DNA from 3 places in the Lysinibacillus sp. NPDC093692 genome. Region 2 is predicted to be linked to each of the others. Evidence: riboswitches for the same ligand, from Rfam matches in the RefSeq annotation. Region 2 holds a riboswitch; each other region holds the start of a gene.
The links. Region 2 has a riboswitch for S-adenosylmethionine ahead of ACQKN4_RS00125 (MetQ/NlpA family ABC transporter substrate-binding protein). Riboswitches for the same ligand answer to the same signal wherever they lie in the genome.

Region 1: another riboswitch for S-adenosylmethionine. It lies ahead of ACQKN4_RS21835 (bifunctional homocysteine S-methyltransferase/methylenetetrahydrofolate reductase); the one in region 2 lies ahead of ACQKN4_RS00125 (MetQ/NlpA family ABC transporter substrate-binding protein).
Region 3: another riboswitch for S-adenosylmethionine. It lies ahead of metK (methionine adenosyltransferase); the one in region 2 lies ahead of ACQKN4_RS00125 (MetQ/NlpA family ABC transporter substrate-binding protein).

Annotation. Positions count from the first base shown of each region.
Region 1 is NZ_JBNNUW010000027.1:27,081-35,306, forward strand. It holds gene ACQKN4_RS21825 (N-acetyltransferase family protein) at 1-255, opposite strand, end outside; gene metH (methionine synthase) at 329-3,760, opposite strand; gene ACQKN4_RS21835 (bifunctional homocysteine S-methyltransferase/methylenetetrahydrofolate reductase) at 3,753-5,600, opposite strand; SAM riboswitch class I at 5,942-6,041, opposite strand; gene ACQKN4_RS21840 (protoporphyrinogen oxidase) at 6,167-7,555, opposite strand; gene ACQKN4_RS21845 (globin-coupled sensor protein) at 7,799-8,226, opposite strand, start outside.
Region 2 is NZ_JBNNUW010000001.1:21,281-29,506, forward strand. It holds gene ACQKN4_RS00110 (alpha-hydroxy acid oxidase) at 1-1,085, opposite strand, end outside; gene ACQKN4_RS00115 (methionine ABC transporter permease) at 1,099-1,770, opposite strand; gene ACQKN4_RS00120 (methionine ABC transporter ATP-binding protein) at 1,763-2,788, opposite strand; gene ACQKN4_RS00125 (MetQ/NlpA family ABC transporter substrate-binding protein) at 2,893-3,723, opposite strand; SAM riboswitch class I at 3,814-3,918, opposite strand; gene ACQKN4_RS00130 (pyridoxal phosphate-dependent aminotransferase) at 4,232-5,401, opposite strand; gene ACQKN4_RS00135 (carbon-nitrogen family hydrolase) at 5,903-6,697, shown strand; gene ACQKN4_RS00140 (PucR family transcriptional regulator) at 6,772-8,226, opposite strand, start outside.
Region 3 is NZ_JBNNUW010000005.1:237,819-246,044, forward strand. It holds gene ACQKN4_RS08125 (alanine/glycine:cation symporter family protein) at 603-2,111, opposite strand; gene ACQKN4_RS08130 (alpha/beta hydrolase) at 2,238-3,044, opposite strand; gene ACQKN4_RS08135 (gamma carbonic anhydrase family protein) at 3,181-3,702, shown strand; gene metK (methionine adenosyltransferase) at 3,881-5,077, opposite strand; SAM riboswitch class I at 5,413-5,530, opposite strand; gene ACQKN4_RS08145 (hypothetical protein) at 5,583-5,705, opposite strand; gene pckA (phosphoenolpyruvate carboxykinase (ATP)) at 6,286-7,872, shown strand; gene ACQKN4_RS08155 (alpha/beta hydrolase) at 8,192-8,226, shown strand, end outside.

The DNA.
Region 1 (8,226 bases), on a different contig from region 2:
ATATACAGAGTGCTCCATTGTGTGCTTATAGCCTGGATATGGACGGAACTGACTATATGTTGCAAAGCCGGCTACTGTGCCATTGACGTCAAAGACTAGCAGTGGATTACCGATTGCTTGCTGGTCCTTGAACCATCGTCTTTTTTCTTCTAACGATTGAGTTTCATATCGATAAACGGCTTTGCTCGTTAAAATAATGTCATTGTAAATATCTAAAACACCAGGTAAATCTTTCTCTTCCATTAATCGAATCATCATGCTCACGTCCTACTTCAATTATGCCGAGGCTTTAACCTCTTTACATAAAGTTATAACACTTTTCCTAGCATTACACATTAAAATACCGAGCATCTGGATGTGCAAAGACTATTGCTGAAACAGAAGCTTCAGGCTCCATCATAAAGCCTTCCGTTAAATGCACACCAATGTCTTCTGGTTTTAATAAGCCAAACAATTTCTCTTGATCCTCCAAGTTCGGACATGCAGGATAGCCAAATGAAAAACGCTGCCCTTGATATTTTGCGGCGAAACGATCACGCATTGTAAAATCTGTCTTATCCGAGAAGCCCCATTGATCACGAATTTCTTGGTGCATACGCTCCGCGAAGCCTTCCGCAAGCTCAAGTGCTGTAGATTGTAATGCATGACTTTCAAGGAATTTCCCTTCCTCTTTTAGCTGACGAGCTTTCGTCATAACCCCTTGTCCAGCTGTTACTACCATTAAGGAAATATAGTCCATTTCACCGCTTTCAACTGTTTTCAGGAAATCTGCAAGACATAAAAACGGTTCAACTTGCTGACGCGGGAAGGTAAATCGTTCAATTTCTGTTTTGCTATCTGCTGGATCATAAACAACTACATCATCCCCATCGGCTTGTGCAGGGAAAAACTGATACACACCCGAAGGCTTCAATAAATCACTTTGTAAATAATCGTCGACTAAATCTTTTAACTCTGTTGCCCTTGCATCGCCAGCATCAAGCAATTGCTGTACTTGACCTTTTAAGCCTAGGTGATGTCCAAGTAATGTCCGCATATTAACATATGGATATAAATGCGAAACCGCATAATCTCTCTTTACATGGCGTCGCAAATCAGCCGGAAGAAAGACAGAAGCTCCCTTTACCGTGCGTACAGGCTTAACAGTTACTTCTTTAGCCGTGCGAGCTGCTCTTTTTTCGTCTGCCTCTAAGCGTTTTTTGCGAGATTCCTCAATTTCAACTAAGAAATCCGCACGTGTACCTTTCCCCATTAACCGATTTACTTGCTCTAATCCTTGCATCGCATCCTTTGAATAAATGACAGGACCATTATATTCGCCAGCGATTTTTGTTTCAGTAAAGCGACGAGATAATGCCGCTCCCCCTACTAAAATAGGAACATCAATACCCGCTTCCTTGAAATCTTGAGCTGTAATAACCATTTGCTGTGCTGATTTTACAAGTAAGCCTGAAAGCCCGACGAAATCTGGCTTCTCCTTACGAATCGTTTCTATTAACTGAGCAGGTGTTACTTTAATGCCAAGATCAATTACCTTATAGCCATTATTACTTAAAATAATATCGACAAGGTTTTTCCCAATATCATGCACATCGCCTTTTACAGTAGCAAGTACCATTTTCCCCTTGCCAGCACTCTCTTCATTTTTCTCCATGAATTGCTCTAAATGTGCCACTGCTGCCTTCATAACCCCTGCTGATTGTAATACCTCCGCTACGATGAGCTGATTATCGTTAAATAAACGGCCAACCTCTGCCATTCCGTCCATTAATGGTCCATTAATAATATCAAGCGGTGTTTCAAAAATTTCACGAGCAGCATCTAGATCCTCAATAAGCCCTTCCTTTGTACCTTCTAAAATATAGTAAGCTAAACGACCTTCTACTGTTTTTGGAATATCTGCCTCTGTTTTTTCCTTCTTTTTATCACGATAGAAATCCGTGAAAACAGCTAATGTTTCATCATTTGTATGGAAGAGTAAATCATTGGCTAGCTTAATTTCCTCCTCAGGAATGGATGCATAACGTTCTAGCTTCTCCGTATTCACAATTGCATAATCTAATCCAGCCTGTGTACAGTGATATAAATATACGGCATTTAATACTTCACGACCTACTGGTGGCAATCCGAACGAAATATTACTAACACCAAGTACCGTTAATGTACGTGGCATTTTTTCTTTAATCAGGCGAATTCCTTCTACCGTTTCAAGTGCTGAACCAATATACTGCTCATCTCCCGTTCCTACTGGGAACATTAATGGGTCAAAGATAATATCTTCAGGAGCAATACCCCACTTTTCTGTTAACAATTTATAGGAACGTTCAGCAATCTCAAGCTTACGCTGTCGATCAACCGCCATGCCTTGCTCATCAATTGTCCCCACTACTAAAGAAGCACCATATTTTTTCACTAGCGGTAAAACTGCGTCAAAGCGCTCCTCGCCATCCTCTAGGTTTATAGAGTTAATAATCGCTTTCCCTTGAGAAAACTTAAGTGCTTCCTCAATTACTTTTTCATCTGTCGAGTCAATTACAAGAGGTACTTTTACTTTTTTTACAACCTCCTGCATAAAGCCACGCATATCTTCTAGTTCATCGCGGTCAGGGTTTGCTAAACAAATATCGATAACATGTGCTCCATTTTTCACCTGGGCACGCGCGATTTCTGCAGCTTCCTCAAACTTCCCGTCAATAATTAAATTTTTAAACTTACGAGAACCGATTACATTTGTCCGTTCACCAATAAATAACGGACGCATAGAATCGTCATACACCAATGGATCGATACCAGAAACTACATGACCATGTGTGGCATCTGGTAATTGACGAGGCTTTTGGTCCTTTAGCACTTCTCGAATAGCAGCAATATGTGCTGGAGTTGTACCACAGCAGCCTCCGATAATATTTAGCCACCCCTTTTCTGCAAAGCCTTTTAGCTTTTGTGACAGCGATTCAGGTGACTCATGGTAGCAACCTTCCTCGTCAGGTAAGCCTGCATTCGGGTAACAGCTAATATAGCCTGTTGAAAGCTCTGCTAGTGAACGGATATGATCCGTCATAAACTCTGGTCCAGTTGCACAGTTTAAGCCAACTGATAATGGCTTAATATGCTCGATGGAAATATAAAAAGCATCAATTGTTTGACCGGCCAATGTTGTTCCCATCGGTTCAATTGTTCCCGATATCATCACAGGTAGCTCTTTTTCAGTTGCCTTAAAAGCACGAGATACCCCCAATGTTCCTGCCTTAACATTCAACATATCCTGACTAGTTTCTAGCAACAGAACGTCGGCTCCGGCTTCGATTAATGCCTTGGCCTGAACATAGAAGTTTTCCTCTAACTCATCAAATGTAATACCACCTGTAACTGACAAGGTTTTTGTAGTTGGTCCCATAGCCCCCGCTACAAAACGTGGCCAATCGGATGTAGAAAACTCATCTACTACTTTGCGTGCAATTTCCACAGCACGTGTATTGATTTCTTCTGCCTTCGCACCAAGATCATATTCATTTAATACAAGTGGTGTACTTCCAAATGTATTTGTACAAATAATATCTGCTCCAGCTTCTAAATATTTTCTATGAACTTTTTCAAGCACATCTGGTCTAGTTAGCACGAGATTTTCATTACAGCCATCATATTCCTCGCCGCCAAAATCCTCTGCTGATAAATTTTCATTTTGTAGCATTGTACCCATTGCGCCATCAAGAATTAAAATTCGTTTCTCTAGTTGTTCTTCAATCAAGTGCTTAGCCATTTATACTTACCCCTTTTTTCTGTTCATCCAATTGCTCAATAAATTTCATCAATTCTAGTGTCATGTCATAGCGTAAAAATGGTGTGATGAGGTAAATACCATTGAAATATTCCGCTGCTACTTCTACTAATTCCTTAGCAATTGCAATTCCTTCTAGTGTTGCGCGTTCTTTATCATCGCCACATTCCTTCATACGGGTTAACACATCATCGGATAGTTTGATACCTGGCACTTCATGATGTAAAAACTCCGCACTTTTATAGCTCGTTACTGGCATAATGCCTATATAAATTGGTGTTTCTAAATGCTTTGTCGCCTCGTAAATTTCCACGATTTTTTCCTTTGTATAAACAGGCTGCGAAATAAAATAATCTGCGCCATATTCAATTTTCTTCTCTAATCGAGATACCGCGCGATCTAGTACACGTACATTAGGATTAAAGGCTGCCGCTACAGAGAAATTCGCCTTTTTACGAAGTGGTTTCCCCGAGAAAGATACACCTTCATTTAACTGTTTTATTAATTGGATTAGCTCCATTGAAGATACGTCATAAACGCTTGTGGCCCCTGGAAAATCGCCCACCTTCGTCGGATCTCCAGTCACTGCTAAAATATCGTGAATGCCTAGTGCATTTAATCCCATTAAATGTGATTGAAGTCCAATTAAATTACGATCCCGGCATGTTATATGAGTTAACGGTCGTACCCCGTGTGTTTCTTTCAGTAAGGCACCCATTGCGACATTACTAATCCTTGGGGAAGCAAGTGAATTATCTGCCATCATGACTACATCTGCGCCCGCCTCATATATTTTTCTTGCTCCTGCAATAAAGCCTTCAATTTCTAAATGTCTTGGTGTATCTAACTCCACTATAACGGAGCGTTCACGTTTTACTTTTACATGTAATGGTTCGTAATTTGCTGGCTCAGCCTCACGGACAATCTCTACTTTTTCTGGCTTTGCATACTTTTCTTCGACTGGGGATAACTCCTCTAAGTACTTTTTCGCTGCAGCAATATGCTTTGGTGTCGTACCACAACAACCACCAATTAAACGTACCCCCTGATCACGAAGCTCTACAGCTGCTCGACCAAAATAATCTGCCTCCGACTCATAAACGACACGGCCATCCTCTACATCAAGAAGAGACGCATTCGGATACGCTGACATAAATGCTTTCTTAGGAAGCTCTACACCTTCAAATGCTTGTATTGTATGGTGGGGACCTAAGCGACAGTTAACACCTACGAGATCAGCACCTAGCGCTTCAAGTTCATGTAAAGCGTTATTTAAGCTCATTCCATTTTGTAAAATCCCTGGTTCGTGCATAGAAATTTGAGCAATAATCGGTAATTTCGTTTTAGCTCGTAGCATTGCTAAAGTCGCTGTTAACTCTTCAAAATCATAATATGTCTCCAGTAAAAGGCCATCTGGATTTCCTGCAAGTAAAACGGTTGCCTGCTCATCAACTGTTGCTAAGATTTCCTCTAACGTTGCATCGCTTTTTCGAATACCACGGATTCCCCCAATAGTACCTAAGACAAATTGTCCACCATCTGCCGCTGCTCGTTTTGCAATCGTTATAGCAGCTTCGTTAAACTGCTGCACACGAGATTCTAATCCATAGCGGGCTAATTTTATGGCATTAGCTCCGTAAGTGTTCGTTTGAATAATATCGGCACCTGCCGCTATATACTCTCTATGAATCTTTTCAATTAATTCAGGTCTTTGTATATTCATTTCCTCGTGGCAATACTCCAAGCCATAGCCGTATAAAACTGTACCAATTGCACCATCTGCTGTAAGAACATGCGTTTTTAACCTTTCAAGCAATCCCATAAAACTAGCCTCTCTTCCTTTATTTATCAATTATGCCTCGGCATAATTGCATCCGGAATCGGCTTTGTGCTTAGGCCTGCACGAGGGCCGACACGATGTCGGTCATTTCGGTAATGCCACAGGAGGTGGCGTTTTTACCGATGCAGGTCAGTTAGCCATTATCGCATGGGTGCGATGGTTTTAGGCTAACATCCCCAAAGCACTCCTTTCCGATTCCGTGACAACCGCCGGAGGCTTTAACTTCTTTCAGTGGATATTTGGTACCCGCTGAAAGAAGTTAAAATAAAAAAGCCTTCTTTTACAAAAAAAGAAGGCTTTAACGTTTCGTCATTGTTTTTTCCTTCTCATCTTCGACACTATGGTCCTCTGGATTTAGCACCTGACAATAAGTTGGTTGCTGAAGCTTCATAGGGCCAGTCCCTCAGCTTCTCTTGATAAGAATGTTGTATGAATTTTTTAAATAATTAAAAGAATCATATCGTTTACGAACGATTGAGTCAAGACTATTTCACAGAACAGAGGTAAAACTTCACGAAAAATACCAGATTTTGATTTAAATCAAACAATTACGATAGTTTTTCAGCAAGCTCCTCACCAATTTTTTTACCATTTTGAATACACGCACCTATGCCTACTCCGAAATAAGAGCACCCCGCTATTGATAAATTCGGATAGTTTTTCTCAAGCTCTTGTACGAGACCTTGCAACGCTTCACGATGTGCCAAATCATATTTTGGCATTTGGTCGATCCATTTTGTCACATCCACAATTGTTGGTGTTTCCTCAATACCCAAGCTTTTTCTTACATCCTCTAGAGCAACCGCTGCTAACTCTTCATCTGACATCAAACGCAATCTCTCATACTCAGGGTTAATGCTCTTATAAAAAAGTCGAACTAGTAATTTTCCTTCTGCTGACGTGTGTTTCCACTTGCGACTTGTCCACGTTGCTGCATTACAAATAACATCTGAATTATGTGACGCAATATAGCCTGTTCCATCCGCCGGTAATCTATTATCGGGTACATCAAACCCTAAGTAAATCGTAATGGCGGATGCAGTATTGAATTGTTCAAAATAGCCGTTCAAAGATTCATCCTGCACTAAGCTTTGTACCGCTTCATTTGGCAGTGCCATGACAACATGATTTGCTTCAATTATTTTACCGCTTGCTAATGTAACGGAGTACTGATTCTCCTGCTTTTTAACACTTGTAGTGGCAATCCCTTTTATAATTTCTACATCCGTTAATGTTTCTTCAAGTCGATCAATTAGTGATGATAAACCATTTTTAAATGAAATAAATTTTTTATTAGCGGCTTTCAAAAATTGTTCCCTGTTTGCATCAAAGCCTTTAATAATACTACCGTAATCGTTTTTGTAATCGATTAAATACGGTAAAGTGGAAGCAATTGAAAGTTGATTTAAATCTCCCGAGTATACACCTGCAAGTACGGGCGCTATTTGGTTTTGAACAAGCTCCTCACCTAAATAGTACGTTAGAAATTCCCCAATCGAACTTTCCTTAGTAAACCCTTCATTTGGCATGGTTAAATCCGTTAATGCTTCTTTTTTACCTTGCTCTGATACAAGCGTGCTTTCCTCAAGAGATTGTAAGCTCATAGGAATACCAAACGTTGAATCCGCTGGGATAGCATGTAGCTCATTATTTGTGTAAATATACGAAACACCCGTTTCGTTATACACAAGATTTTGTTCAAAATTAAGTTCTTCTACTAATTCCATAACACCTTTATGACGCGCTACTATAGAATCAGCACCTGTTTCCAAGATAAAGCCTTGTTCATATGCAGAATGAAGCTTGCCACCAAGGTATGTATTTTTTTCAACGAGTACAAGCTTTACATGTAAGTTTTTCTCCTGAACTTGGCGTTGTAAATAATGCATCGTACACAAACCCGTAATTCCGCCACCTAATACAACAACTGTTTTCATATTAACCGCCCCTATTTTTAGTTCTTAATTTCAGTATAAACTTTTTTTATCGAAAATTACGTTAAACCCTTTACAAATTTAGCAAAAATGGAGCTATCCAGCACATGGGATAGCTCCATTTTTTTCTATGTTCAATTAGTATATATTGAATTTAACAGCATATTTTCACCGGTATCTTTTATCTACCTAGCGGATCGTATATATTAATAGTTGATATAGTGTTATTTATAGCTTTTCACTTCATTAATTTAAATTTTGTGCAAAACTAGCTAGTTCTTCAGCGGAATTTTTCACTTCATTAAAAGCAATACCTAATTGACTTAGTACTTCTACTATTGCTTGTACTTCTTTTTCCATCTGTCCATTTTGTTCTTTGGCTTCGGTCATAGCGTCCAATATGTTAGTAAATTGACCTTCCGTTTGAACCATATTTTCCTCACCAGAAGTTACCTCTTCTTGAATATTACTAAGCGAGTGAACAAGTTTATCAGTCCGCTCATTCGTTTTATGTAGTAAAGTCGCAACCGATGTGACAGATTCCTTTGTTTGAATCGATAGCTTTCTCACTTCATCTGCAACAACACTAAAGCCTTTACCCGCTTCTCCAGCGCGAGCCGCTTCTATTGCCGCATTTAAAGCCAACAAGTTTGTTTGATTAGCAATATTTGTCA
Region 2 (8,226 bases):
GCGATGGAAACTTTTAATTCATCATATAAATTCGTCATTACTTTTTCGACTCCTTGCTGCCCATCTAATGCAAGTCCGTAGACGAAGGGACGACCAATGGCAACAGCATCAGCTCCTAAAGCGAGTACTTTAAGAGCATCCATGCCACGATACACACCGCTATCTAAAATGACAGGAACTCGTCCTTTTACAGCTTTCACAATATCAGGAAGGGCATCGAGTGAACCAATTACGCCATCCAATTGGCGACCACCGTGGTTTGATACGATAATACCGTCCATGCCGTTTTCAATAGCTAGTTTTGCGTCTTCGGGATGTAAGATTCCCTTCAGTAAAATAGGGAGATTAGAACGGCGCTTTAATTCACGTACATTCTCCCAATTTAATGTAGGATGGAACACATTTTGCAAAACGCCCTGTACATATGACTCGAATGAATCATCTGGTAAGGAAGCAGTAAAAACAGGATCATTCATATAGTTTCCTCGAGCATACCCAAGTTTTAAAGGTGAAAATTGATTGCGAACATCTTCTTCACGCCAGCCAAGCATGACGGTATCTACAGTTAAAACAATAGCCTCAAAACCAGCAGCCTCGGCTCGGGCGGCTATGCTATATGCAATTTCCTCATTTGTTGACCAATATAATTGAAACCATTTAGTAGCAGTGGGGGCTGTTTGTGCCACATCCTCAAGTGCATAGCTTGAAACTGTACTTTGAATATAAGGAATTTTTAACTGATCAGCCGCACGTGCCACGGCAAGCTCTCCCTCGTCATGTGCCATTTTGTTCATGCCAACAGGAGCAAATAAGAGCGGGGTTGGATGTACTTTTCCGAACAGCTCAATCGATGTATCAATACTTGAAACATCATGTAAAAAGCGTGGAATAATAGAGTATTTTTCAAAGGCTCCACGGTTATTCCGTAATGTTTGCTCACCACCAGCACCTGAACGAATGTAGCCAAACGGACCAGCTTCCATTTTTTCTGCAACAGCCTTTTCTAAATCTGCAAAGCAAATAGGGAAGGGGGCTTGTGCATTAATATTTTTTAACAGTAGATCACCATGTGTTGTTTTAGTCATCGTCATCCTCCTATTAATCTTTCTTAAGTTTCGCAGCAAAGCGGTTACCCATTGATTGAATAATCTGAACAAGGATGATTAAGATAAACACTGTCGCATACATCACATCGACCTCATAGCGTAAATGACCGTAACGATATGCGAGATCACCTAAACCACCAGCGCCAACCATTCCAGCCATTGCTGTTGCTCCTATCAGACCGATTGTGGCAATTGTTAAGCCTAAAATAATGGATGGACGAGCCTCACGTAGTAAGACATTCCAAATGATGTGACGACGTTTAATACCCATTGCTGTATAAGCTTCCACAACACCTGGATCAACTTCCAAAAGTGCCGTTTCCATAAGTCGTGCAATATAAGGTGCTGTATAAACAACAAGCGGCACAATAACACCTTTTACACCAATAGTTGTGCCAACGATCAGCTTCGTGAACGGTAAAATGAAGAATAGTAAAATAATGAACGGTACAGAGCGAATAATATTAATAAATAAATTGAAGAATTGATAGAGAAATTTATTTTCAAATGATTGCCCCGGACGAGTTAAAACGATTAAAAGCCCTAAAGGGATCCCAATTAAAATAGAAAACAATAATGAAATCCCGACCATTTGAAAGGTTTCGAAAATGGATTGCCCAATAACATCTGACCAGTCTGCAAAGAAACTTTGAATGCTATTCATTTAATTCGCCTCCTAATTCCTCAACGCATACCCCGTTTTCTATAAAATACGTAAGTGCCTTTTCAACGATATGTGCCTTACCGTGTAGATGCACGACAATATTACCGACGATGCCGTTTTTTAATTCAATGATATTGGCTGTTAAAATATTTGGTTGTACATCATAAACTTTGCTCACTTCTGCAAGTAATGGCTTCCCGGTACTTTCACCAAGGAATGTTAAGCGAATCACACTTCCGGAAAGATTTAATTGTTCGATTAGGGAAGAAGATAAATTACGTTGAGAAATAGTGTTTAAAAACTTTCGTGTCGTTGGGTGCTGAGGCTTCGAAAATAGTTCTATAGCAGAGCCATATTCCACAACCGTCCCTGATTCAAGAACGGATACATCATCGCAAATTTTTTGAATAACATTCATTTCATGTGTAATGAGTAAAATAGTGATGCCCAACTCACGGTTAATTTTCAAGAGAAGCTCGAGAATAGCTTCAGTTGTTTCAGGATCGAGAGCACTTGTCGCTTCATCACTGAGTAAAATCTCAGGCTCTTGGGCGAGGGCACGTGCAATAGCGACACGTTGCTTTTGACCACCCGAAAGTTGGCTAGGATAACTATCTAATTTCTCTGTTAGGCCAACAATTTCTGCATATTTTGCGACGCGTTTTTTCACTTCAGAGTCGTTATAGCCTAGAAGCTTTAATGGTACCGAGATATTGTTGTAAACGGTCGCTGTTTTTAAGAGATTAAAATGCTGGAAAATCATGCCGATTTTTTGACGTGTTTTGCGAAGGTCGTTTAAAGAAAGGGAAGTAATATCTACATTGTCGATCAATACTTTTCCTGTTGTTGGACGCTCTAATAAATTAACACAGCGAATAAGGGTACTTTTTCCTGCGCCACTGTAGCCAATAACCCCATGAATTTCACCTTTTTTGACATGCAGGTTAATGCCATCTACTGCCTTAACGATACCTTTTTTAGTTTTAAATTCTTTTGTTATATTTTCTAGTTGAATCATACTGTGAACTCTCCTTTCTAAGTCCTTCTATAAAGCAAGAATCTGCTAGCATTCCTATAGGAGTCTCGCAGATTCTCAATTTATGAAAGGCCCTTCATCGTTACTTACCAGCTTGGAATGATAGAACCTTTGAATTCCTCTTCAATAAATTTGCGTACTTCATCAGATTGATAGGCTTCAACAAATTTTTTAATCGCTGGGTCATCCTCGTTTTCAGCACGTACCGCAATGTAGTTTACATATGGAGAGTTAGTAGATTCTAAAAGAATGGAGTCTTTTTTAGGATCAATACCAGCATCAAGAGCGAAGTTCGTATTAATAGCTGCCACATCTACTTCACTAAGCTGCTTCGGAATTTGTGCAGCCTCTAATTCAATGAATTTAAAATTCTTTTTGTTTTCTTCCACATCGCGAATAGATGCTGTTAAGTCTGCACCTTCTTTTAATTTAATGATGCCTGCCTCTTGAAGAACAAATAGAGCACGAGCCCCGTTCGTTGGATCATTTGGTAATCCGAATGTAGCACCATCAGGAACTTCATCCAATGATTTATATTTATCAGAGTATATGCCCATAGGAGTTAAAATTGTTTTTCCTACTGGTACTAAATCTGTTTTGTGATCTTTGTTAAATGCATCGAGGAAAGGCTTGTGTTGATAACTGTTTACATCAAGATCACCCTCGGCTAACGATGTATTTGGTAAAACATAATCAGAGAACGTTTTTAGTTCTACCTCTAAGCCACTTTCTTTGGCAACTTTTGCTGCAACCTCTGCAATTTGTTCGTGTGGACCAGAAGTTACACCTACTACAATTTTATTTTCATTAATAGCCGTACCTTGACTACCTTTATCTTCATTAGTACCGCAGCCTACTAATGCTGCTACTAATGTGAGACTCGCTAAACCTAGTAAAATTTTGTTTTTCTTTTTCATGAGACATACCTCCAAAGTTGTTTTATCGGCTGGTAAAAATAAAAAAAACTCTCTTAAAAAAATTAAGAGAGGCTCATGAAAAAACGTCCTCTCTTATCTTTCAAACGATGATCGTTTGCTGGATTTGGCACCTTCCTTAAAAAAGGAGGTTGCCGAGCTTCATAGGGCCAGTCCCTCAGCTACTCTTGATAAGAGATTTATAATATTTTTTTGTAAATCCGATATATCTAATATAGATTATAGGATATAGTAAGTCAATCGAATTTTTGAAATATTTTATTTTGTTATACTATTTGATCGCGAAAGAGGCATGGGAATTCTTGCTAGGGTAGGGTGGAAATATTGTTATCAGGACAGTGTATTAGATAGTTTGATGAATCAAAGGTCATGTTCAATTTATCCGTTAGAAGAAGGGTTGAGGCAACCAAGAAAGATCATGAAATGAAAACTGCCCCTATAGCGAGTGTGAACTAATAGGACAGTTTTTGAATGGAAGGAAATCCAATGCTTATAAATTAAAGAAGTTTAATTTTTCAATTCGGCTGATTGCTTCACGTAAGCGATCTTCACTTACAAGTAAACCTACACGAACATAGCCTTCACCGTATTGACCGAAGCCATTGCCTGCAGCTACTGCGATATCAGCTTTATCGAGCAATACATCAGCAAACTGCTCGCTTGTATAACCTAATGGAACAGGGAGCCATGCAAAGAAAGAGCCCTTTGGTGCGGTTACTTGCCAACCAATTCGCTGTGCTTCTTCGATAAGAACATTTCGTCGACGCTCATAAGTCGCTCTTAGCTTATTCGCGCAATCCTGAGATGCTGTAAGGGCAACCGCTGCTGCTTGTTGTACGGCAGGGAATTGACTACAAAATAGATGATCTTGAATAAGATTAATAGCCGCAACAATATCAGCGTTACCAACTGCAAATCCAATACGCCAGCCTGCCATATTATATGTTTTAGATAATGTATACATCTCGATGCCGACCTCTTTGGCACCTTCCGCTTGCAGGAAACTAATAGGTTTCTTGCCGTCAAATCCAATTGCACCGTAAGCGAAATCATGTGAGACAATCATGTTGTGCTCTTTAGCAAAGCGCGCCGTTTCCTCGAAAAATTCAAGTGTTGCAGTACCACCAGTTGGATTGTTCGGGTAATTTAAGTAAAGAAGCTTTGCCTTTTCTTTTACTTCATTGGATAAAGCATTATAATCGGGCAGGAAATTATTCTCTGCGAAAAGTGGCATGACTTCAAAATTAACATCACCTAATACGACACCAGATAAGTAATCTGGATATCCAGGATCGGGTAATAACATTGTATCACCGGGGTTTAAAACCGCTAACGGCAGCTCAACAAGACCGATTTTTGTACCACCAAGAATAGCTACCTCAGTTTCAGGATCAATATCAACATTGTATTCACGTTTGTAGAAGTCTGCGGCTGCTTGACGTAATTCTACGATGCCACGGAATGGAGAATATTTATGATGTTGAGGGTTTTCAGCTGCTTCCTGTAACGCTTTTATAATGTGTTGGGGAGTGGGCTGATCTGGATTGCCTTGACCGAGATTGATAACATCGCGCCCTTCTGCTAAAGCAGAATTCACTTTTTGCACCAATGCTGCAAAAAATTGAGTCGGGAGTTGCTGTAGTTTTTTTGAGAATTCCATGCATGTTCTCCTTTTTAGAAAATAATAATTGATGCAAATAATATTACTTTTTTTACTAATTGTCTAGAGTCTCTATTTACAAAGATGGACGCACAAAATACAAGCAAAGAGCATGCGAGCCTAAGTACAAAGCCGATTCTTGACGTAATTATGCCAACATCTGAGGCATCTTAACAATGCCCGTAAAACATAGGTTTTGGCTTTACTTTTAAACCCTTTAAAATAATATTTAATTTTTTTTTTAATTACTGTAACTTTTATTAAACTTAATCGTACTAATTAATAGAATCTAAAACTAAGAGCAAAATTGATTAGTAAGATTCACTTTCGCGAAAAGGCCAGGGCTCACTTTATTGCTGAGATCCTGGTCTTTTTGTTTTTGTTCCAAAGCTGCTCTTAGCTCAGACAACAGCGATATCATTTTTACTTGTAGTATAATGAAAAATAGAAAAACACAAATGCAGAAAAAGAAATATTTTTGGGACTAGGGGAGGAATTAAGATGAAAATTGGGTGTATCCAACTAAATGTTGGTTTTGGCAAAGTAGAAGAAAATTTTGCTCGTGCGGAGGACAAGATTCGTGAAGCGGCAAAACAAGGTGCAGAAATCATTGTACTACCGGAAATGTGGAATACAGGCTATGCACTTGAAAAATTATCAGAGATTGCAGATGTGGATGGAGAACGTTCGAAAGCATTTTTATCAAACTTAGCGAAAGAGCTTGGCGTACATATTGTTGGGGGCTCTGTTTCGACGAAGAAGGGCGATAAATTTTACAACACGATGTATACGTTTGATAGCAACGGTGAGTTAGTTGGTGAATATAACAAGGCACATCTTTTCCGTTTGATGGACGAGCATTTATATTTAGAAGCAGGGGATGAAATGAATCGCTTTGCCCTTGGTGATATCGAGGCTGCAGGCGTGATTTGCTATGATATTCGCTTCCCAGAATGGCTACGTGCTCACGCTTTAGAGGGCGCAAAAGTATTGTTCGTACCGGCACAATGGCCAACGCCGCGTATCGATCATTGGAACACATTGCTGCAAGCACGTGCCATCGAAAATCAATGCTTCGTGATTGCTGTTAATCGTATATCGAGAAAAGTAGAAAACTTCAATGGTCAATCAATGATTATTCAACCGTGGGGCGAAGTGCTTTGGGTTGGTGCAGAGGATGAGGAAGTAGCTGTCATTGACGTGGACTTCTCGATTGTCGATGAAGTACGGGGCAGAATTCCAGTGTATGACGACCGCAGACCAACGTTATATAGTGGAGTAGTTACCGAAAAATAAAATCTGATAGCACGCTCATAGCGACTTTGAGCGTGCTATTCTTGCAACATCGCTGATCAATCATAAATCAGCAGTTAGTTTTTATCCTCAATTAAAGAATTGGCGAGCAACATAAATTCAAGCGTAATTCGATTATGCCCCTTCATGAAATTTTTCCCTAAAAGACTTTCAAGCTTTTTTAAACGATGGTAGAGCGTTTGGCGTACGATGAACAGTTGATTTGCGGTTTGTTGTTTAGAGCCGTTCGTTTGCAAATATACTTGCAGCGTTTCTAATAGCTTACTATTATATTTTTTGTCGTATTCAATAACTGGCTGTAAATAATCTTGAATCACTTCCTGTAAATTTACTTGCATCTGTAATTTATAGATGAGGTGAAACAAATGTAAATCATCATAAAAATAAGATGTAGTTTGTACTTTACTGCAAATATACAATGTTTCGAGTGCAGTTTGATAACTCTTCGGTATTTCCTCTACGTCTGCAACGACTTTGCCAATGGCAACTTGATACCCTTGAACTAGTTGTTTTTTATAAAAATCGGTTTTCTGCAGGGAAGAAACTAACGTATTTAATAATTCGCGACTAGATTTACTATCTTTCTTATGGAGTAAAATAAAAATGACATAGCTTTTTCTTTCATATAGAAATGGTATAAATCCATTTTGCTCAAAAAGGTTTCGATAGTAGAGCTTGCTGTAGACAATATCCTCTTGTACTTTAGAGACTGCATTAGGCGTTGCTAACATAAAAACAGCCCCGCTAGAAAGCTTATAGTTAGAATGATAGGTAACGATAAATTTATAAATTTCCTCTTTCGATAGTTTTTGATCAATCCAATCTCCTAAAATAGAGGCATCCTCAATGTCCCTTTTCTCTTCAATATAAAATTCTCTCATTAAAAGTTGTGCTAAGGCAGTAGCTGTACGATCTAAAATAAGTAATTCAAACTCTGAGAATAGACCATCCTCTCTATAGAGCGTTAAATCTGCATAATGCTGGTCAAAAATAAAGATGGGCTCATTTTTAAATACGGGTGCTGATTTTTTCAGCGTAACTAGTTGCTGGCGCTTAGTATGCGGCATATTTGGAAAAAAGATAGGCTCTCGACCTTTAATAGAAAAGACAATTTGTGTCTTCAATTCATGATACATATTTTGTAAAACATCTTCTGCGTTTTGTCCTAATAAAGCATTTTTATTTAATGCTTGGGAGTAGGATTCTAAAGTAGAGATCATTAAATATTGCTGATTCATAATTTGACTATGTAAATCTTGTGTAATACGGACGAAAGGAACCGTGTCATGAAAAACGATAATAGGGAAGCTGTGCCGGTTAGCAAGAGCTACAATCACTTCTGGGATGGTCTGTATGGAAGTCCCGTATTCAATGCACAATGCCGCGCAATTTTTTTCGATTAAGGATTCCACGAAAAAGATAAAGTTCTCGATGCTGTGCTGAAGGCTAATTCCTGTTGTTAAAACTAATTCATCACCAGCTAGAAAATTATCTACTTGTATAATTTCAAT
Region 3 (8,226 bases), on a different contig from region 2:
TTTCTTAAAGGAAAGATAATTTCCTTATGACAAAATATACCTTCTTTTTCTATTGCCGTCAATAGAAATTTTATTTTCTTTTATAGTTCTTCACCGAAATATGTAAACGACTGCACAGGATACAAGAGCAGATTTTAGTATTAATCTTTTTTTATGGCTCATCACCAAAAATTGTGCATGACATTTATTAAAACATATGCTTTGTATATAAGTTGATCTTCGTTACGGCTGAGCGACTCCTTGGGGACTAGCAATAGAGGAATGAGAGTGAAGCTGGAGGGAAACGAAGGCTAAAAGCATCATGTCCTGTGATAACGCCTTCGTGACCAACATCCTGCTACTGCCGCTTCGTTGGCACTACGCTTTCGCGCAAAAAACATCTTGTTGCCGCGACGCACCCAGGAAGCTTTGCTCTGTGCGAAAGCGTAGCGACAGCAACAACAAATGTTTCCTGTAGCGAAAGCAAAGCGGCAGCTACAAAGCGCCCAGCCGGAACAGAAATCAACCACACGTTATGGTGCTGAGCCTTTTTTAAAGAAAACAAAAAAAGCTATCTAATAGAATCTTTCAATCTATTAGATAGCTTCCTATCTTATTATCTATTATTTATTTTTACGTTTTTCATTATAATCAATCCAGAAATCTGCACCTTTAATTCCTAGTTTACGAGGATCAAAAACAGGATCTTTTCCTTCTTTTTTCTGCTTCTCATAGTCCTTTAATGCGACTATAGCAGGCTTCATAATAATTAAAATCGCTATAACGTTAATCCAAACCATTAGTCCTAATCCAACATCCCCCATAGCCCAAGCAAGGTCGGAAGTACGAATAGTACCGTAAAACGCAGCAATTAAAATTGCAAATTTAGCTAGCCAAATGACGACCTTCTCTGTAGTTCCTGAGAATAAATAAGCCACATTTGTTTCGGCAATGTAGTAGTATGCCATAATCGTCGTGAAAGCAAAGAAGAATAATGCGATCGCTACGAATGGTCCACCAAAGCCTGGTAATGAAGAGTCAACTGCATATTGTGTATATGCTGCACCTTCTTTAATACTTTTCGCAAATGTTATTTGCTCATCTCCAGTTAATCCACCTTTATTGAAATCACCAACATAAACATATGAATCAGTGCCTTCTGCAGCTTTTTCATCCTGTACATTGTACATGCCAGTAAATAAAATCATAAACGCAGTAGCTGAACAAATTAATAATGTATCAATGTATACAGAAGCTGCTTGCACGATACCTTGTTTAGCAGGGTGTGATACTTCTGCTGCTGCAGCCGGATGCGCACCTGTCCCTTGCCCTGCCTCATTTGAATAAATACCACGTTTAACCCCCCATGCAATAGCGGAGCCAACAATACCACCGAAGATTTCTTGCGCACCAAATGCACTAGAAAAAATTAATGAAAATACAGCTGGTACTTCTTTAATATTCATTGAGATAATGACAATGGCCATAAGAATATATGCTAATGCCATAAACGGTACAATGATCTGTGCAGCATTGGCAATCCATTTTACCCCACCGATAATAATAGTACCTAATAATACAACAATAATAAGTCCTGTAATCCAAGTGTCAACAGAGAAAGCGTTTTCAACTGCTGTCGCAATTGCATTCGATTGAACACCCGGCATCAACACTAACATGGCAGCTAATGCGGCAACAGCGAAAATAACTGCAAACCATTTTTGCCCCATTCCCTTTTCTATGTAAAACGCTGGACCACCACGATATTCTGTATCTTTCTCTTCTTTATAAATTTGAGCTAATGTCGACTCAACATAAGCAGTTGCCGCACCGATAAAGGCGATTGCCCACATCCAAAAAACAGCACCAGGTCCCCCCATCCCGATTGCTGTAGCTGTACCGGCAATATTACCTGTACCTACGCGACCAGATAATGCAATAGACATTGCTTGGAAAGATGAAATCCCCTTTTCCGATTTTTCGCCTTTAAACATTAAAACAAACATATCTTTAATGTGTCTTACTTGTAGGAACCTCGTAATGATTGAAAAGAAGAGCCCAATTAACAAAATGCCATAAATAAACCACGGTCCCCATAAAATCTCATTCATTTTCCCAACGATTGCTTCCATTTTACCCCTCCAATTTGAAAAATATTACTTTGAGTCATTATAGTATTACACTTTTCAGAAAATTACAACATTATATTTAAGTAACAAAAAGTTAGTATTTTTCTAGTTAATTGGAGAGGTCATTCACTACTTAATTATATAGCCAATGTTTCGAAGAGCATTATTAATAAAATCACGTATATAAACAAAAATCTCGTCACGCTCTACTTCATGAAATAGATTATGATAACTGTTTGCCCATTCTTTAAATTGAAACTCTGTAAAGTCCTGCAGATGAAGCCAATTACGAGTTTGTTTAGTTTCAGTAATATTATCTTTTTCAGCTGTCATCACTAACATAGGTCTATTAGGGAATTCTGCCTTAGGCAATAACACTATATTACGCATCATTTGCTGTAGTTCTCGATACCATTTCACTGAAACAACTGACGAAAAAGGAACTTCATCCTTCATCTCATCTCTACCTTCTACACTGCGCGTTAATGATTCTATAGTAATTTCATGAGTCAGCTTCACATTTGCAGTCAGGGCACTTAAACTAGTTAAAGCATTTGATAGTTTACCTGGCAGTAGCTTTAAATGAAGCCATGGTGAGGTTAAAATAATTCCTGCGCATTCATATTTTCTTTTTTGCATGGTATGTAGTAATAGTGTCGCACCAAGCCCATGCCCTATTAAAAAGACAGGTAGATTATACGAAAAAGCATTCTCGATTAAATGCCTAGTATATTTGTTGTATTCTTTAAAATCTTCATCGTGAACATTTGAAAACCCTTTATTCACTCCATGATTAGGTAAATCCCCCATGACTATGTGGAAGCCTTCCAATCTTAATTTTTCTATAAGCCATGCATACCAGCGGTGATTTTCATATGCCCCATGAAGAATTGCAACCACAGCCTTTGCTTGTCCATCAGCTTCCCATTTCCACATTTCACATAGTCCTCCTAAAAAAATAATTACACAATGATTATAACGGAATATCTAGCTCATTTTAATTTAATATTTCCATCAAGTTGCGTATTTGATACGATAATATTACATCATAGAAAGAAAAGAGGCGATTCTCATGATCTATCCATTTAAAGGGAAAACACCCAATATTGATCCATCAGTATTTATTGCCGATTATGCAACCGTTACTGGTGACGTAACAATAGGTGCTGAAACAACTATTTGGTTTAACACAGTTATTCGAGGGGACGTATCACCGACAATTATCGGAAAAAGAGTTAGTATTCAAGACCTCTGTTGCTTACATCAAAGCCCTAAATATCCACTAATTATCGAAGATGAGGTAACAGTCGGACATCAAGTAACTTTACATAGCTGTACGATTCGTAAAAAAGCCTTAATAGGTATGGGCTCTATCATATTAGACGGAGCGGAGATTGGAGAGGGTGCATTTATTGGGGCAGGTAGCCTTGTTCCTCCAGGCAAAGTCATTCCTCCAAATAGCTTAGCATTAGGGCGTCCCGCAAAAGTTGTAAGAGAATTAAACGATGAAGATAAAGAAGATATGGAACGCATCATACATGAATATGTAGAAAAAGGCCAATACTATAAATCTCTTCAACCAAAAAATAAATAGTTATTTCAACTTAATCAAAGCAGCTCCACGTTTGCTTGGACAACCTAGCCATACACGATTATATATGGAGTTTTTTTTAGTATAAAAACAGTGAAAGGGGCAATAGCATGTAGAGCCCCTTTCTGTAATAGTATCTTAAAATATTGGTCCAGCTACTTTATTACTTTAGCTGAATAGTTTATAAACCTGCTTTTTCTTGTAATGCGTCTGCTTTGTCTGTTTGTTCCCAAGGTACATTTAAGTCTGTACGACCAAAGTGACCATATGCTGCAGTTTGCTTATAAATTGGGCGACGAAGGTTAAGCATTTTAATAATCCCTGCTGGGCGTAGGTCAAATAGCTCGCGTACCCATTTTACAATTTCACTTTCCGTAACTTTTCCTGTCCCGAATGTATCAACAGCAATAGATACAGGTTGAGCAACACCAATCGCATAAGCTAGTTGTACTTCAGCTCGATCTGCTAAACCAGCTGCTACGATATTTTTTGCCACATAGCGGGCTGCATATGCCGCTGAACGGTCTACCTTAGTTGCATCCTTACCAGAGAAAGCACCACCACCATGACGGGCATAGCCACCGTATGTATCAACGATGATTTTACGTCCAGTTAGACCAGCATCTCCTTTTGGACCACCAATTACGAATCGACCAGTTGGGTTGATGAAATATTTAGTCTCGGCATCTAATAATTCACTTGGAACAACTGGAGCAATAACAAATTCTTTTAAGTCTGCTTGAATTTGCTCAAGTGTAGCTTCTTCGTCATGCTGTGTAGAAATGACAATCGTATCAACGCGCACTGGTACATTGTTTTCATCATATTCAATTGTCACTTGTGTTTTTCCGTCTGGACGTAAATAACCTAGTTCATCAGATTTACGTACTTCCGTTAAGCGACGAGCCAATTTATGCGCTAAACTAATTGGTAATGGCATAAGCTCTGGTGTTTCGTTACATGCATAACCGAACATTAAACCTTGGTCACCTGCGCCAATTGCTTCAATGTCAGCGTCTGTCATAGAGCCTTCACGTGCCTCTAATGCTTGGTCAACACCTTGAGCAATATCAGGTGATTGTTCACCAATAGCAACAAGTACTGCTAGATTTTCAGCATCAAAGCCATATTTCCCACGTGTATAACCGATTTCTGCTACAGTATCACGAACGATACCTTTAATGTCTACATAAGTAGAGGTAGTAATTTCTCCTGCTACTAGTACTAAACCAGTTGTTACTGTTGTTTCACACGCTACACGTGCGTTTGGATCTTCTGCTAAAATAGCATCTAAAATGGCATCCGAGATTTGATCACATATTTTGTCTGGATGTCCTTCTGTTACACTCTCTGATGTAAACAGTCGACGTTTTGTCATTTGGTTTTCCTCCTATTACTTTTACAAATAATATTTGCGAATTAATACGGTACTCATTACCCATGTCAAGCCCGCTCCTATAGATTGAACTCTAAAGCAGTTGTTGCTGTCGCTACGTTTGCACTGCGCTTTCGTACAAAAAAACAACTGTTGCTGTCGTTTCACTTTCGCACAAAAAACAACTACTACTTTTAACACGAGGTTTTCGAAAGATCCGTCATTATAATAAGGAAAGGACTATATACTTACCTTTACATTCGTTTTTAACAATAAAAAAATCCTTTTCTCACGCTTACTTAACATGAGGAAAGGAATAATGACTTCGTAACCTTTCACTCTTATCGTTCAAGGGGGTTCCCTTGCATCAGGTTGGCACCAGCGCATGTCGTGAAATAGTTCATGCAGGTTGCCGGGTTTCACAGGGCCTGACCCTCCACCAGCTCGGGATAAGAGTATCCGTTCAATATCTCATAATACGTAAAAGGTCGAACGTTGTCAAATATTTTTAACTTCTTTCAGCAAGTGCCCAAACACCCGCTAAAATAGAGAATCTCAGTGTAAGAACACCACGTCCTGCAGCATTGCCGAAAGCGACATCACGTCGGCTCTCGTGTTGTCGCTTTCGCACAAAGAACATCTCCAGGTCTAAGCACAAAACCGATTCCGTTCGCTTTGTTTATCTGTAGCGAAAGCAAAGCGTCAGCTACAGTTATACCATTATTATGAAACCTATTTGTATTATCCTGTAAATTCAAACAAAATAATCCCTACTCTCCACCTCACATCATGTGTTAACATATGTGTAACCCTTTACAGCACATTTTGTAGTGAAAGCAAAGCGTCAGCTACGGAACATGTGGTGGATGAAAATGATTGTAGCCCCTTTTCAATCGAAGACAAGCTCCAACTAATAAAAAACAAGCTAAAACTTCACATCCTGTGCGAACCTCATATAAGCCAAAAGCTTCTAGAACACAATTTTGCTGTGTCGAAAGTGATTGACTGATCACTTATAATAAATAGGGTAAAAAGCATTATCAAAACGAATCAATTTACTTTTTGTCGTTTTCTTGAAAAGTAATAAAATCTGAAAAATAATTTCTGAATTAGTATAGATTATTTAAGCAATTGTGTTATACTATTTTTGAAATTAAGAAAATCTCCCTCAGACTCAAGGGAATACTATAAAAAAGGATGGTATTTAATCGATGAATTCAGTAGAAATTGCAAACGAACTGAAGGAATTATTAAGCGGCGGTAACATTAATGTTCAACTTTCAGTACCACAATTAGCTGAAAAAGCTACTTCTCGTGGTGAAGCTATGTTAACAGTAGATGGCGCAGTTCGTGCAGAAACTGGCAAATACACTGGTCGTTCACCTAAAGATAAATATACGGTAGAAGAAGAGAGCACAAAAGATAAAATTGACTGGGGAAAAGTTAACCGACCAATTTCTTCTGAAGTGTTCGATAACTTATATGTAAAAGTAGTAAAATATTTAAAAGAACGTGACGAATTATTCGTATTCAAAGGCTTTGCTGGTGCTGACAAAGATTCTCAATTAAGCATCCAAGTAATCAATGAATATGCTTGGCACAATCTGTTCGCTCATCAATTATTTATCCGTCCAACTAAAGAGGAATTAGCTTCTCATGTTGCTGACTTCACAGTTATCTCAGCTCCTAATTTCAAAGCAGACCCTGCCGTTGATGGCACTGCTTCTGAAACATTCATCATTGTATCACTTGAAAAGAAAATCATCCTAATCGGTGGTACTGAATACGCTGGTGAAATCAAAAAGTCTATTTTCGGTATTATGAACTACTTATTACCACAACAAGGCATCCTTTCAATGCACTGCTCAGCAAACGTTGGTGAAGCTGGTGATGTTGCATTATTCTTCGGTTTATCTGGTACTGGTAAAACTACTTTATCAGCAGATCCTGACCGTAAGCTTATCGGTGACGATGAACACGGATGGTCTGATAACGGTGTATTCAACATTGAGGGCGGTTGCTACGCAAAAACAATTAACCTTTCTGCTGAAAAAGAACCAGAAATCTACAACGCAATCCGCTTCGGATCTGTTTTAGAAAACGTAGCTGTTGATCCAGAAACTCGTGTTTGTGACTATGATGACGGTTCATTAACAGAAAATACACGTGTAGCTTATCCAATTCAATACATTGAAAATATTGTTGATCCATCTGTTGCTGGTCACCCAAAAACAATCATCTTCTTAACAGCTGATGCATTTGGCGTATTACCTCCAATCAGTAAATTAACAAAAGAGCAAGCAATGTACCACTTCCTAAGCGGTTTCACATCTAAACTTGCTGGTACAGAACGTGGTGTAACAGAGCCAGAACCAGTATTCTCTACTTGCTTCGGTTCTCCATTCCTTCCACTTCCAGCAACAGTTTATGCTGAAATGTTAGGTCAAAAAATTGACGAGCACGGTGCACAAGTATTCTTAGTGAACACTGGTTGGACTGGTGGCGAATATGGTACTGGTAGCCGTATGAAGCTTTCTTACACTCGTACAATGGTGCGCGCTGCAATTGATGGTAAATTAACTGATGTTGAAACAATTCAAGATTCAGTATTCGGTTTAAACATCCCAACTACTATTGAGGGTGTACCAACTGAAGTGCTTAATCCTCGTGATGCATGGGCAGACAAAGCTGCTTATGATAAAAAAGCTGCTGAACTTGCTGGTTTATTCAACGACAACTTCAAGAAATTCTCAAATGTTTCTGAAGCTATCACAAACCTTGGTGGTCCATTAAAATAATTTACTAAGCAAAGGGAACGATTTCAGTCGTTCCCTTTTTTTATTGTTGAAAGAGGAAATTTTTGTGAAAATGAGGGAGATTTCCATACTAAGCTACTCGCTATCCTATGTATCTAGCCACTTCCTCTACTTTGTTTTTTGCTGCCGCTTCGATTTCGCATTCAAAACAGTAGCGTTTTAAATTAATAGTAGTTCGACAACATACAAAGGGAACGATTCAAGTCATCCCCTTTTTTATTTTCCCCTATTTTAGAAAAGTCCACTTTTCATATTGTCAACTTTGTGTATAATTCATAATAGAAGTTTTAGGGGGAAATATATGAAAAGAAAGTATAAAGTAATTATTATCATTGT